One region of the Mesorhizobium sp. BR-1-1-10 genome, then DNA from elsewhere that is predicted to be linked to it. Evidence: predicted binding sites of a transcription regulator. Region 1 holds the regulator's gene; each other region holds the start of a gene.

Region 1 (5,027 bases):
GCAAGCCGGGTGGTGTTCAGCCCCGGGCGCAAGGTGCGCTTTTGGCTACGCAAATCGGCCAGCAGCATGTTTTCCGCAACCGTCATGCTGGCGGCGGTGCCGCGCATCGGGTCCTGGAACACGCGCGCCAGTTTCGCGGCGCGCTTGTGCACCGGCATTGCAGTCACGTCGGCGCCGTTGATCAGGATCTGGCCGGAATCGAGGATCAGGGCGCCGGAAATGGCGTTGAGCATGCTGCTCTTGCCGGCCCCATTGGAGCCGATGACGATGCCGAACTCTCCGGTGGCCAAGGACAGGCTGAGACCGTCCAGCGCGACCTTCTCGTCGGCCTGGCCCTTGTAGAACACTTTGCGCGCGGATCGAATCTCGAGCATCGTTTCTCCCTGACCTCGGGATGACGGCGCCGACGCCGTCACCCCGGCAGTTCCGATGTTAGTCGACGATGCAGCCGCAATCGGCCATTGAAGCCGGTATCTCGATGCCGAACGCGGCCATCGCCTTGCGCGAGATCGTTGCCATGTGGTCCTTGTAGGCCGGGCGCGACGGCGCGATCGTCTTGGGATCCTTGCCCTTGAGGATCTCGGCGGCGATGTTGCCGGCGTTGACGCCGACCTGCGTGTAATTGACCGCGAAGCTCGCCGGCACGGTACCGTTACGGACCGCACTGTCATCGGAGTTGACGACCGGGATACCGGCCTGGCGGGCGGCCGCGGAGACAGCGGCGATCGCCGGCTGGATCAGGTTCGAGGCCGGGCCGTAGATCACGTCGGCCTTGCCGGCGAGCGAAGCGATGCGTTGCTGGATGTCATTGACGTTGTCTATGCCGACCTCCACCACCTCGAAGCCCGCGGCCGGTGCCGCCGCCTTGATCTTTTCGACCAAGGCAACGTCATTGGCCTCACCGGGATTATAAGGCACGCCGAAGCGCTTGGCGTTCGGCAGCAGCTTCTTGGTGAAGGCCATCACCGCGGCGACGTCCTGCAGATCGCTGGCGCCGGTCATGCCTTCGTCTCCGGCGTCCCATGACGGCACCAGCTTGGCCGCCACCGGATCGGTGACCGCGGCAAAAACGATCGGAATGCCGGAACCGGCAAGCGCTTTCTTGGCGATCTGCGATACCGGCGTGGTGATGGTGTAGATCAGCTTGGGCTGCTCGGCCTGCAGCTTGGCGATCATCTGCGGCACCAGCGATGCATCGAAATTGGTGTGGCTCTCCGTGTAGACGACGTCCTTGCCCTCGACGTAGCCATTATCCGTCAGCGCCTTCTTGAAGCCGGCTATGGCGGCGTTCAATTGCGGATGCTCGCCGAAATTGGCAATGCCGATACGGATCTGATCGGCCGCGGCACTGCCGGCGCTGACCATCAATGCGCCTGCCAGCGCCAAGCCCGACAACCAAGCGGATTTCGACTTCAACATCATTTCCTCCCAGATTTGATCAGGGCCGCTTGGAAACGCGGCGGCTACGGCGATCATGGTGAGTCCGCCGGTCTGTGTCAAACATTATATATAATTGTTGCTGTGACCCAATATCATATATACTTTTGCCAGACGACGGATTGATCACCATGCGGGATGAAACGAGTTCCACAAAAACGGAAGCCGCCTATCAGCTGTTGCGGCGCGACATCCTGACCACGCGCCTCATGCCCGGCGCCCCGCTCAAACTGAGTGCGCTGCGCGGCACCTATGGCGTCGGCTGGACACCGTTGCGCGAAGCCCTGTCGCGGCTCGAGGCCGAACGCCTGGTCACCGCCATCAGCAATCGTGGTTTTGCCGTGGCTCCGGTGTCGCGGGCCGAGCTGGAGGATCTGGCACGCGCCAGGATGGTGGTCGAGATACCCCTGTTCCTCGAATCGATGGAAAAAGGCGGCAGGGAGTGGGAGGATGCCGTGGTCACCGCCCACTACCGGCTCTCGCGTTGCAAGACGGCGGTCGACGATCCCTCGGACGCGGCCGTCGACAGATGGGACGAGAACCACGAGGCCTTCCATGCGGCGCTGCTGAGCGCCGCCACATGCGACTGGCTGTTGCGGTTCCGCTCGACGATCTCGGATCAGCTGCGCCGGCATCATCGCTTTCTTGGTCTGGCGCCGACACTGCGGGCCGCGGCCGGCCTCAAGGATGGCTATGAAGAGGCAATCGAAGCGCTACGCGAAGCGATTGCGATCGAACACCATACCGCGATCATGGAAGCGGCGCTCGACCGTGACGTCGAGCGGGCCAAGGCGCTGATGACGGCGCATATCGGCTACACACTGCACGTCTATGTCCACAGCGAAGACAGCGGCGCTACCAGATACGCCGCTCGCGCCGGCAGCTTGAAGGCGGGTTCGGGATAACTTCAGCGCTTCCGCTACGCCTATTCGAACGCGCTGGCCGGGGTGCGCCGAACGCCCGGATCCATGGCCGCCCGAAGCTACCAATCGTTGGCATTTTGGTTTCGTTTCGTTCCGCGATAATGGCTCCGCGAATTATACGTGCCCCCGAGGAGAAGCCTTCCAACTAACTGATGCCAAAGCCTCGTCGGCGGATGGGCCACAGGCCATTAACCAAAACGATTTCAATGCGCCTGCCGATGGCGGAAAGGGCTGGTTGCTGCCCGCCGTCGCGGGCAAAAAACTTCAGACCCCTTAACAAATTCATTAAACTTTAAACGGTTGCAGAACACAACTGGAACAGATAGTGTTTGTTCTGGGTTTGTTTTTTCGATTCTGGTTCAACCTTTCGTTCAATGTCTTGGGGGCCGCCATGCTGACACGCAAGCAACATGAACTGCTGATGTTCATCCACGAACGGCTCAAGGAAAGCGGGATACCGCCTTCCTTCGACGAGATGAAGGAAGCACTCGATCTTGCCTCCAAGTCGGGGATCCATCGCCTGATCACGGCGCTGGAGGAGCGCGGCTTCATTCGCCGGCTACCCAATCGGGCGCGCGCGCTGGAAGTGCTGCGGCTGCCGGACTCGATCGCGCCGGGCCTCAATGCGGCAAAGAAGTTCTCGCCAAGCGTCATCCAAGGCAGCCTTGGCCAAGGCAGTCTCGGACGCCAGATCAGGCCGGCCGCTGCGCCTTCGCGCCTGCCCGCGGCCGGCAACGACGACGATGCGGTTTCAGCCGTGTCCATCCCGGTCATGGGCCGTATCGCCGCCGGTGTGCCGATCGATGCCATCCAGCATCAGACGCATTCGATCTCGGTGCCGCCGGACATGATCATGGGCGGCGAGCACTATGCGTTGGAGGTCAAGGGCGACTCGATGATCGAGGCTGGTATCTTCGATGGAGACACGGTCATTATCCGCAATGCCGACACGGCAAGCCCGGGCGAAATTATCGTGGCACTGGTCGACGAAGAGGAAGCGACACTGAAGCGGTTCCGCCGCAAAGGCGCTTCGATCGCGCTCGAGGCCGCCAATCCAGCCTACGAAACGCGCATTTTCGGGCCGGACAGGGTCAAGGTACAAGGCAAGCTGGTCGGGTTGATCAGGCGTTACTGAGCCGGCTTGCCATCGGGCTTGTCGGGTTTTTTGTACGGCGGCAGCCCCCTTGCCTCGCGTGAGAATTTTCGCTGTTCGTGCCAAGGTCGGTATGGTCCGTCGACGGCGAATGCGATCGCGGCCCGGGTCGTGGCCGACTGGGGATTGAAGAAGACGGCAGCGCTTCCCTTGCGGGCGAGCTGCCGTTTGGTGACGACGAGAACCAGTGGATTGTGGCACGCGTCATAGGCGGTTGCGTCGTTGACGATGATCAGGTCGGCGAAAGCGCAGGCTTTCCAGGTGGTCTTGCGGTCTTCGACATAGGCAATGATCGCGCCGGAAGGGTGCCTGGCAAGGCACAGGCCTTCGCGGCAGTAGAAGGGCGATCCCGGCGGCAGGTCGGTCGGACTGGCAACATCGAATTGCCCGTCTGTCGTGTCGAACATTTCCGGTTTGACGATTGTTTCGGAGATCAGGGCGCGCTTCCAGTTGTCGGTTGCGAATTCGTTGGGACGTTCCCGGTTGACGGCCAGTTCGCCATTGCCGATCGGCAGCGCGACCAGCCGCGCATCTTCCGAGATCAGCACATCGGGCGCGCGCGTGTGCGACACAGTCAACAGGCCGGCGAGCGCGAATGGCAGCGCCGCGAGCCGCAGCCATGTCGTCGCCATCGTCGCGATTACCAGCGCGACCGTGACCATCAGCACGGATTGCTGCGAAATCAGCCCGACTCCATCGACCGGAGAGCGCTCCGATATCCACGCCGACACGGCGATCATTGCTGTCAGGCCCTTGCCCATGAGGTAGAGAGCCGGCCAATCCAGTCCGAATGGCATCAGCAGCGCGCTGGCGACGGCCAGGAACATCACGACCGACACGATAGGCATCACGGCCAGATTGGCGAACAGGCTGAGCGGCGATACCCGCTGGAAATGCCAGATGGCAAACAGTGCCGTGGCGCTGCCGGCGATAATAGACGTCATGGCCAATCCACCTGTCGCCAGCAGGAATTTTCGCGTCAGGAACCAGGGCAGCGATCGCTTTGGCGGCGGTGGCCGCGTCTTTCCCGCACGGTGATCGGCCCAGCCGGCATAAGCGCCAACCAGGGCCGCGGTCGCGGCGAACGACATCTGAAAGCTCGGGCCGACGACCTCGTGAGGCGAGACCAGGATGACGGCGATCGCCGAGATCGCCAGATTGCGCATGGTCAGCGCAGCGCGATCGAAGAAGACGGCAATCAGCATCACCGCCAGCATGATGAAGCTGCGTTCGGCCGCAACGACGACACCGGAAATGATGAGATAGGCCGCGATCGAGAACAGTGCGGCGGCGGCCGCGTATTTCTTCACCGGCCGGCGCGCGGAAAAGTCTGGAAACAGCGCGAAGGCACCACGCAGCAGACCCATGATGGTGCCGGCCACAAGCGCCATATGCAGTCCCGAAATAGAGATGATGTGATAGATGCCGGTACGCCGCATCGCTTCATTGATTTCATCGGGTATGCCGGCGCGCACGCCGACGATCAGCGCCGCCGCGATCTCGCCTTCAGCGCC
Region 2 (5,027 bases), on a different contig from region 1:
CCGGTTTCGGCAGAGCTGATGGACGGCCATGCCGATGGCGCCGGCGGCGCTGAAGAAACAGTACTGCCGGACGCAGACGGTGGGACGGCAGTGGCAAAGGCACGGCCCGAAGCTCGATCGCGGAGATATTGTGGTTGAATCGACGTTTCCGTCTTCCGCCGAGCAACCTTCCCGCCAATCGTCTGTGGAACGCTTCTCGATTGTGCTGCTCAGGACGTCCTCCCAAGCTTTGACGCAGCCGTTCATCGGGCGGCGGCAGATAGGTGATTACGTCCTTGGGGCCGCAAAATCGCGACAACACGATTTCGCAACTCGTTCCGCCCGTTTTGATTGTTTTGAAAAAAAATGAACTTGCGATGTCGACTGAGCATCAAGCTGCCCGCCCTCTTTCCAATTGCTAAACGAAGGCAACCGAATTTAGTTCATGACGATGATCGAATAGCGCAGCAGAGGTCACATCGGTCTTGAGCTACCACGCTCGCTTCCCTCGCGCGGTTTCCCTGCCCTTTACCATCGCGCTGGACAGCCCCAGTTTCAAACCTTCGCCTTCAAAGGCAGCCTGCCGCGTGCTAAGGCGGATGTCCATGCAAATATTAGCGCCGTCTTTTGCAAGGTTGCTTTCGACGCCCAATGCCAAAGAGCGAAAGCGCATATTGGCGTCTATGCCAGCTGGGCCGTTCACTTCGAAAACAACTCGGCCTGATCGGTTTCTGGAATTGGATGCGGCCATCATATCGGCCACTCGACGGCTACCTGTGGATAAGGAAGTCACCGTTCACGATATGGCGGCCTCTGACGGCATCACCTCGTTGGAACTGTTCAACAGGCTAAGCCAGGAGCGTCCTGTCAGGCTGACGGCAAGCGACTATTACGATGAGATTAGCGCTGCCCGGAAAGGGGTGTGCTGGGTCTTTTACGACAGCGACAATGTTGTCCTTCAGGTAGCGCTGGGTGCTATCGCATTGCGTAGCAAGCAGGCAAATGAGTTTCTCGCCTGGCTGTTGTCCCCCAGCTTTGCAACGCGAACTCGCGTGTCGCTTTTTCATCCCGATGTCATTGCAAAGACGAAGTCTGACGGTCGCTTCATGGCAACCAGAGATGATTTTTTTTCGCCCTCGCCAGTGCGGTATGACGTCGTGCGCGTGATGAACGCCCTTGGGACGAGGAACTTTCCTCGTCTTCAAATCGAACGCGCGGTAACCGCCGTGGCAAAGACAGTTGTCGATGGCGGTTTGCTGGTTTTGGGTCGAAGTGCCGATGAACTCGATGGCAGGTCACAGGCCACGATATTCCAGCGACTCCAAAATGAGTTCATAGCTGTTGCGGATATGGCGGGCGGTTACGAATTGAGGGATTTCGTGTTGAAACTGCAAGCTGACGCTTAATGGGGAAGGCCGTTTCTTGCTTTATCACTCGCGCATGCTGGCCGCCGCCGTGCCTGACACCCCAGCCCAACCTAAGCGAGCCTCAGCTTTGAGAAAACGATTGGAACAAAAAGAGATCAAACGCATTCCCTAGGCTACGACAGAAGATTGCAATGGAAGACTTGCGCGCAAAAACCGATGCAAACGTCGAGAAAGATCCTGACCAATGGGTGAGTGGTGGCGACCCGATGACGCCGTCCCAGGAGTCCTATCTGAAAACCCTGTGTGAGCAGGCTGAGGATCAGGAAAGCTTTGCAGACAACCTCAGCAAGGCAGAGGCGTCTAAGCGCATAGATGCACTGAGGGCAAAGCTGAAACTTTAAGCACCGGCTCGGGCGCTCTGTCTTTACCGTCTCGACCTTCCGTCTCGCGCGGGCAGGCCTCATGGTCGGCTGGGGAGCGGTCGGGATTGCCAAGCCCTTCCTGATATTGCTGGCAATCGCGGAACTTTTGGCAGGGCGAGACCTTCTCCATGTTCGAAACCACAGGAGGAACGAGTGGCCAATCTAGGAAGACTTGCGATCGCTATGCTGGGGGTTTTGGCTTATCAAAACCGCGACAAGATCGCGGAGGCGATCCGCGGAGCGGGAGAGCGCGATCCCAATAATCCGCAAGGCGGGATACTGGACCAGGTGTCGAAGGGCCTATCCGGCACCGTGCTGGGCGATATTCTTGACCGCTTTAGAAATGCAGGTGCCGGGTCGAAGGTGGACTCCTGGGTTGGCATTGGGCCGAACCAGCCGATCGAGGCGCACGAGGTGGAAACGGCGATTGACGCTCAGACACTGGAAGCACTTTCCCGCCAGACCGGCCTCTCGCGCGAGGAGCTGATTGCAAGGATTACCAGGGATTTGCCCGATGCGGTTAACCAGATGACCCCCGACGGCACCCTCCCAGCAGACCACCGAACAAAAGTCCCAGACCAGCCCAACCTGCTCGACGACGTGCCTTCCCGGCCGATACAAAGCTAATTCCACATGACGGAAGCGGACTGGAGAGGTGCGAAACCGAGGAGATTGGATCGAGCGAGCCATGGCAGCCGGAAAGTAGGGACAAGCGAAACGCCTATTGTGGATCGCCAGACTGCGAGGGCAATCGCCGAGCTCGACCTCTTGGCAGTGCTGCTTGATTCGCGCTGGCGAATCCCGGGAACGCCAATTCGGTTCGGACTGGATGCTCTGGTAGGCCTGGTGCCTGTGCTGGGAGATACAGCAACCGGGTTGATCTCGGCTTACATTGTGCTGCGAGCCCGCAAATGCGGCGCTGGGAAGCTGTTGGTTGCTCGGATGTTGGGCAATGTGCTGTTTGATACCGTCTTGGGAAGCGTGCCCGTCCTCGGATCGATCTTCGATGTTTACTACAAGTCGAACAACCGCAACATCCGCCTGCTTCGTGGCCATCTAAGCCGTCAGGTTGCTGAACGGTAGTTCGCAGGGCATCACCCACGCGGCGTTCGCGACCGGGAAGCGGCCGGTGTTGGCCGGAGACGATGCCGTTGCCGCCAACTTGGAATGTTTCATCCAGCCGCACTCTCGGAACTGGCTGCGGAATCTGCGCCACCTTTGTCGATGTGGGTTCAATTAGTTCGGCAAAATCGGTGAAGACCGATCTTTGTTGCGCCGCTGGCAAATCTGCGCAGCGATCAGGTGATCGGTAAGGTCGATTCCGACAGAGACAGCCAGCGCTTTGCTGAGATAATCGGAGCTAGGCCGCTTTTGCGCCCGATGCCTAGGAACCATGAACCGACCTGCTGGTTTGGACAGCACGCCGGGTGGTCGGCGTGGCAGTTAATGGAGAAACCCAATGACACGAGCATTCACGACTACAGTATTGGCGGCCGCGTTCGCTATGCTCGCCCCGTCCGCCTTTGCGCAATCGGCGGATGTTCCCAAGCCCGCATCACCAGCCCAGGATCGGACGGCGGACGAAGCCGGACAGAACCAGCAAGCAATGCGCCAAATGATGCGCGAGATGATGGATGAGATGCTGCAGGAAAAAACAGCAAAGGATCGAGACCCCGAGGCAGATTGGCGACACAGGGGCCCAAGGCTTCAGGACGACGAGATGAGCGATCGTGATACGGGACGTATGAAGCACGGCCGCAGGGCGGGAGCCGATATGATGCAGGGTGCCAAAATGAGGATCATGTTCGCCATCATGGACACCGACGGTGATGGTACACTGTCGCGGACGGAGGTTCAGGATTTCATCGGGCGAATTTTCAACGCTGTCGACGAGGACGGCGATGAAAGCGTCGACATGCAGGAACTCCAATCCTTTTTCCGTCCCGGAGGAGACCAGGACCGACGTTAGCACCGACAGGTTGTACCTCGGCCTGCTCGACGTCTGAAGCTAGGGCCCACAGGAGATGGCTCGGAGCACGGTATTTGGCTCCCCACCGTCTTATGCTCCGCCGATACTCGGTAGGATCAACGGGGTAAAGACCTGCGCAGAGCTCGCACGAGGCTGGACGGCTGTGCCCGTCGACGACCATAGGCCAAGCATTCCAAAGAAGTGGCTCTAGGCAAGCATTGCGAGGTTTAGGGGCAAACATGCATCTGGTCCAGATTCTGCTACCTCGCGCCGACAACGCAGGAAAGCCCTTCGCCAAGCAAGAGTTTGACCGTGTGAAGGAGGAGCTCGCGCTCCGCTTCGACGGTGTCACCGCGTATTTGCGCGCGCCTGCGGAAGGTGTGTGGAGGCAGGGAGCAGACGAGATCGTCATCTTCGAGGTTATGACTCACGAAGTCGATCTGCCCGATTGGCAAAGGCGGCGTTCGGAATTGGAGCGGCGGTTCCGCCAGGAGCAGGTTGTGATTCGATATCTGCCGATGGCTTTGGTCTAGCGCCTGCGGCAATGGTGTGGCCCAGACGATGACCGAGTGCATGCCGCTTCACGTCTGAGGTATCTGAGGTATACTGCAAGGCAGCTTCGGACTCAGTGCGCCAAACCGCTGATTCAAACTCAGTCAACGGTGGCTCGGCTGTCCTCAAAGGACGATGGCTAGCTGACGGTCTGCACTTCCTGACGGCCACTTTGACAAGATAAACGCCTAGCTCATGCGAGCGGTGCGCATATCGTCAACGATGTCTGGGGTCTGCAGCGTGAGCCCGACATTGCGCGGGTGGCGGCCGAAACCGGCGCCGGGCTCGTCATCATGCATACCGGACGGGATCGCGACAAGCTGCCCGATGTGATCGCCGACCAGCTGGCGTTCCTGGGAAAATCGCTTGAAATCGGGCGCGGGCAAGGTGTCGCCGACGGCCATATCGTGCTCGATCCCGGCTTCGGCTTCGCCAAGGAGACGGCGGAGGAAAACCTCGATCTGATGGTACGGTTTGCCGAGCTTGGCGCGCTCGGCTTCCCGCTGATGGCCGGTACGTCGCGAAAGCGTTTCATCGGCACCGTCACCGGCCGCGACGCCGCCGACCGGGCGGCCGGCACGGCGGCGACCAGCGTCATTCTCCGGCTCAAGGGCGCGCATCTGTTTCGCGTCCATGATGTCGCAATCAACGTGGACGCGCTGGCGGTGGCGGATGCTATGCTGGCGCGGGAAACCGGATCGGAACGCTGAGCCATGTACGTCATCCGCATGAAGAATT
Region 3 (5,027 bases), on a different contig from region 1:
CGACCCACCTTGAAGACGAAGAGAAGCGGGCAAAGGATTCCGGCCAAACGTCTTTTTACCGGCGTGCGGCCTGCACGCCGGTAATCAGCACGCTGGCGCGTAGCGGCTGACCACCATGCCGCAGCCATAAGCCTTCGAGCCAAGCAGAAGCAGGTTTCGGAACCCGCCTTGGTCGAAGATGCGGCGGCCGGCGCCCAGCACGGCCGGATTGACGAACAGCTGGAACTCGTCGACCACCCCGGCCGCGATCAGCGCCGACGCAAAGCCCGCCCCGCCGAAGACGGCCATGTCGCCGCCCTCACCCGCCTTCAATGCGTTGACCTCGCGCGGCAGGTCGCCGCTCACCACCGTCGTGCGCTCCCATCGCGAGGTCTCGAGCCTGTCGCTCGGCACCACCTTGCGCGCTTCGACGATACGCTGGGCGAAGGCATAGAACGGATCGGCCGGGTATTTCCGCGCCGCGTTGCCCCAATGGGTGAGGTAACCTTCCTCAGCCATCTTGCGGCTGAGCAGGATGGTGTCGATGCCGGCAAACACCGCGTTGAAATCACGCTTCAGTTCCTCGTCCCAGCCGATGTCGTCGCCCCATCCCCAAAGTTGCCAGGGGTGGTTCTCATTGGCACCGACAAAGCCGTCGACCGACATCTGCATCTGAAGGATCAGCTTTTTCATGGGGTTCTCCTCGTTTCCGGATTCCAGGCAGGAAGGATCACGCCGCGCTTTGCGAACGGGCAAAGGCTTGTGCCCAGCTCTCGAAAGTGGTCGGCGTGGCGTTGCGGATTGACGGTGCCTCAAGTGCCCAGCGTTCACCCTTGTTGAAACTCGCCGCCGTTTCGCCGAGCGCATCGGCAAAGCTCGGTGACAGACCGTTGGCGATCATCCCGGCGCGCGCCTCAGTGAATGGAGCCGCCTTGTAAGTGACCTGCCTCCCCATCGCGCTGCCCAGGATCGTGGTGGCCTGCTCGAAGGTATAATAGCCGCCGCCATGCAATTCGATAATCCGCTCGCTTGGAAAACGCGTAGCGTCCAGCAGGGCGGCGGCGCGCTGGCCGAGATCGCTGGCAGCAATCAAAGGCATCGGCAGATCGCCACGGAACGGCGTCATGAAGATGCCGGAAGCGGCCTGCTGGACAAAGCCCATGCCCTTGGCGAAGTTCTCCATGAAGAACGAGGCGCGCAAAAACACCAGTTCGTCGAGGCCGAGCGCCGCCAGCCGGTCCTCCATCAAGGCGGCGCCGAGCGAAGTTCCCATCCTGAGATGGGCGTTGAGGCCGCTGAGCAGCACGACGCGGCGCACGCCTGACTTCGCGATCACCGCCGCCAGCCGCTCGCTGACTTCATCTTCGAAGCGATGAAGATCCGGCGCCGTGACGTCGAACGGAATCATTACATAGGCGCTGTCGGCACCGGAAAAGGCGGAGGCGAGCGCGTCGCTATAGTCAAGCGCGACACCCAGGCTGCGCGCCACGCCGCGCACAATATGCCCCCGCCCGGTCAGGACCCGGGCGACTGCCTTGCCAACCTCGTTGGTGGCCCCGATGACCACGACGGTTCTTGGTGAGCTGATTTTCCCGACGGCCTGACTCATGACGTCCTCCTGCTGGCCAAGTTGCGGCCCAACGATTTACTTTTGGAAGCATTTGACTGATGGAAAGAACGATGTCAATAGTAAAGTGATTTAAAAATGGAACCGTAGAGATGTCGACGCGTGAAAGATCCGGCTGCCCGATCAGCCTGTCGCTGGAATTGCTCGGCGACCGCTGGACGCTGCTCATCATCCGCGACCTGGTCTTCGCCGGCAAAAAGCATTTTCGCGAGTTCCTGCAATCCGATGAAGGCATCTCCTCGCGCACATTGGCCGAGCGGCTGCAGACGCTGCAGGACGAAGGCATCCTCACCCGCAGCGACGACCCTAGCCATGGGCTGAAGGCGATCTACCGGCTGACCGAAGCCGGCATCGATCTCCTGCCGGTGCTAGCCACGCTCGGCGCCTGGGGCAGCAAGCACCGCAAATCCGACGACAAACTCGCCCGCATCGCCGACGAACTGGCGGCCGGCGGCGAGCCGGCGCTGGAACGGATGAAGGCGGCACTGCGGGCGGAGCATGTTGTCTAGGAAGTGGCGCTGCCTCCTCCGCCCTGTGGAAAAGGAGGCACTTTACGCGCCTCGGTTACGCCCAAAGGACACGATGCAGCAAAGACCCAATTGACAACGATCTCTGTTTGTTCACTATATGTTTCTGTCTATCAGCAATCGCGGATGAGCGGAACAGGATGGAAACGACGGCCACCATCCTGCATGCCGATCTCGACGCCTTCTATGCCTCGGTCGAGCAACTGCTCGACCCGTCGCTGCGCGGCAAGCCGATCGCGGTTGGCGGCGGCGTGGTGCTCGCCGCCTCTTACGAAGCGCGCGCCTTTGGCGTGCGCGGCGGCATGCCTGGACGCAAAGCGCGCGAGCTTTGCCCGCAATTGATCTTCGTCGGCGGCAATTTCAGCCACTACCAGCGGCTGGGCGACGCGGCGATCAAGGTGCTCGACGATTTCACGCCGGTGGTCGAACGCATCTCCATCGACGAGGCCTTCGCTGATGTCGCCGGCTGCACGCATCTGTTCGGCTCCCCGCGGGAAATCGCGACGGCGATCCGCGGCCGTGTGCGGGCCGAACTCGGCCTGCCGATCTCGATCGGCGTGGCTCGCACCAAGCATCTGGCCAAGATCGCCTCGCAAGTCGCCAAGCCAGACGGGCTGGTGGTGGTCGAGCCCGGCACCGAGCTTGCCTTTCTGCACGATTTGCCGGTCTCGCTGATGTGGGGCGTCGGCCCGGCAACCAGGGCGCGCTTGGCCGAGATCGGCGTCGAGACCATCGGCGAGCTGGCCCGGACCCACAGCGGCGCCCTGACCCGGCTGCTAGGCCCCGCGGCCGGCGAAAAGCTCGCGGCGCTGTCGTGGAACCGCGATCCGCGCAAGCTGCAGACGAAGCGCCGGGCGCACTCGGCCGGCGCGCAATCGGCGCTCGGGCAAAAGCCGGCCGTGGCGCGAGTGATCGTGCCGACACTGCTGCATCTGGCCGATCGCGTCGCCAGCCGGCTGCGCGCCAAGAACCGCCCCGGCCGCACGGTAACCGTGCGCGTGCGCTTTGCCGATCTCAGCGCCGTCACGCGCTCGATCACGCTGGAACAGCCGATCTCGGCGACCGCCATGCTGGCCGAGATCGCAGGGGATTTGGTGCGCGGCGTGCTCGCCGAGCATCCCCGGGAGAAAACGATCTCGCTGCTGGCGATCTCGGTCTCGCACCTGGAGGAGAGCGCCGAACTGCAGCTCGACCTGCCGCTCGGCCTCGCCGACGAGAAGCGCCGCCCGGGCAGCCAAAAAGGCCTCGCGCGCTTCGGCGCCGACCGCGCCATCGACAAGATCCGCCAGCGTTTCGGCAAACAGGCGGTCGGCTACGGTACGGTGGTCCTGGAAGCGGCCCGCTCGGTGCCCGACGCATTCAGGGAACTGGCGGAGAAGGAATTGTGAGCGGAGGAGCCCTCCCCGTCGCTCACGCTTTGCGGATCGACGTCCCGAACCAGGCGGCGCGGTGGTCGTCACCAGCGCCGGCTTTCAACAGGTCTTCTTCACGGCACGCCCGTTGGGCGGCGGGGTCAGTTTGCAGACCGTCGACATCGCTGCAATGATCGAGGAAGGAGCGGAGACGCCGATGTTCGGGGCCTTCCAAAGAGAGTTGCCGGGTGACTGTCCTCGACAAGACAAAGCAATGGGCGAGAGCCATCAAGCGCGATGTGATGGCCCTGTGGCTGGCCGCCCGCGATCCTCGCGTTCCCTGGTACGCCAAGCTTGCCGCCGGCATGGTCGCCGCCTACGCCCTCAGTCCTATCGATCTGATACCCGATTTCATTCCCGTACTCGGATATCTGGACGATCTGATCATCGTGCCGCTTGGCATCCTGCTTGCGGTGAAGTTGATCCCCGCCGATCTGATGGCGGAGTTTCGCGCGGAGGCCATTCGCCGATCGAGGCCGACCAGCCGCGGCGGTCTCGCATTCATTGTCGGACTTTGGGTTCTGATGGCCGCCGCGCTCATCTGGCTATTCTGGCCAGATCGCTCGGCCTGATATGGATTTCAGGCTGGGCGTTTCCCGTCGCCCGGCAGACCACGAATGAAGTTGGTCGCCTGGTCGAAAGATTCCCCACGTCAAAGCCTAGCGGTGCCGAAAATCCGGTCCCAGAATATCGACGTCACGCCGAAATTGGCGTTGTCGTCGATATGGTGGTGCACCGCGTGGCGGCGCTTGAGCGTGTAGAGATAGCTCGGATGGGCCGGATGCCAGTGGTGGATCATGTGGTGGACGCTGATGTACCAGAGATAGCCCAGCATCAACCCGCAACTCACCGCGCTGGCGGTCGCGAAGTCGGAGACCATCCAGACGGGCAGGAACGCCACCAGCGCATGCACGCCCAGGCTGAGCCAGGTGGGCGTGCCCACCGGACTGCGCTCCTCGACGTGGTGACGGTCGTGCAGGTCTCGGATCCAGGGGACGTGGTGCAGCACGAAACGGTGCAGCACATATTCGATCAGCGTCCACAGGCCAAGGCAGATCAGCATCGTGCCGACCCAGTCCGGCGCGCTTTCTTCTCCGGCCTCGATCAGTCCGGCCACCCCCAATATCGCGATCACCAGGGGATAGACCACGAAGTCGCTGTAGTAGCCGATCAGACCCAGCTGCATTCGGACGCCTCACCTGATTTTCGACGCCGCCCCAGAAACGATGCTATCAGTTTGCCGGACTCGCGTATGAGGTGCAATGCGGATGCATCTGACATAGCGTCGCAATTTCCAGGTGCAAGATCGGCAGCCATGATCTCAGAATCGGCCGGCTTCGCACCGGTGCCGCAAACGGACATGCAAACATGGCAAAACGCAGCGCGGGTCTGCTGATCTATCGCCGGAGCGATGACGGTATCGGGGTGCTGCTGGTTCATCCCGGCGGCCCCTTCTGGGCAAAGAAGGACGATGGCGCCTGG

The links. Region 1 encodes LexA, which represses DNA repair genes until DNA is damaged. Its sites were predicted from a motif close to TGTTCNNNNTGTGTTCNG; they were not measured.
Region 2: a site for LexA is predicted at 1,487-1,504, ahead of LB555_RS01630 (DUF3072 domain-containing protein). Genes of this name have one in related genera too.
Region 3: a site for LexA is predicted at 2,224-2,241, ahead of dinB (DNA polymerase IV). Genes of this name have one in related genera too.

The regions. Positions count from the first base shown of each region.
Region 1 is NZ_JAIUIL010000003.1:459,033-464,059, reverse strand. It holds gene LB555_RS08115 (ABC transporter ATP-binding protein) at 1-374, opposite strand, end outside; gene LB555_RS08110 (ABC transporter substrate-binding protein) at 433-1,419, opposite strand; gene LB555_RS08105 (GntR family transcriptional regulator) at 1,569-2,342, shown strand; gene lexA (transcriptional repressor LexA) at 2,752-3,495, shown strand; gene LB555_RS08095 (ComEC/Rec2 family competence protein) at 3,489-5,027, opposite strand, start outside.
Region 2 is NZ_JAIUIL010000001.1:362,873-367,899, reverse strand. It holds gene LB555_RS01640 (hypothetical protein) at 29-349, shown strand; gene LB555_RS01635 (hypothetical protein) at 465-1,385, shown strand; gene LB555_RS01630 (DUF3072 domain-containing protein) at 1,538-1,747, shown strand; gene LB555_RS01625 (YidB family protein) at 1,922-2,395, shown strand; gene LB555_RS01620 (DUF4112 domain-containing protein) at 2,402-2,851, shown strand; gene LB555_RS01615 (EF-hand domain-containing protein) at 3,228-3,737, shown strand; gene LB555_RS01610 (hypothetical protein) at 3,977-4,270, shown strand; partial or broken gene folP (dihydropteroate synthase) at 4,475-4,999, shown strand; gene folB (dihydroneopterin aldolase) at 5,003-5,027, shown strand, end outside.
Region 3 is NZ_JAIUIL010000011.1:159,097-164,123, reverse strand. It holds gene LB555_RS23310 (dihydrofolate reductase family protein) at 85-672, opposite strand; gene LB555_RS23305 (NmrA family NAD(P)-binding protein) at 710-1,588, opposite strand; gene LB555_RS23300 (winged helix-turn-helix transcriptional regulator) at 1,699-2,115, shown strand; gene dinB (DNA polymerase IV) at 2,274-3,521, shown strand; gene LB555_RS23290 (YkvA family protein) at 3,734-4,117, shown strand; gene LB555_RS23285 (sterol desaturase family protein) at 4,198-4,731, opposite strand; gene LB555_RS23280 (NUDIX domain-containing protein) at 4,914-5,027, shown strand, end outside.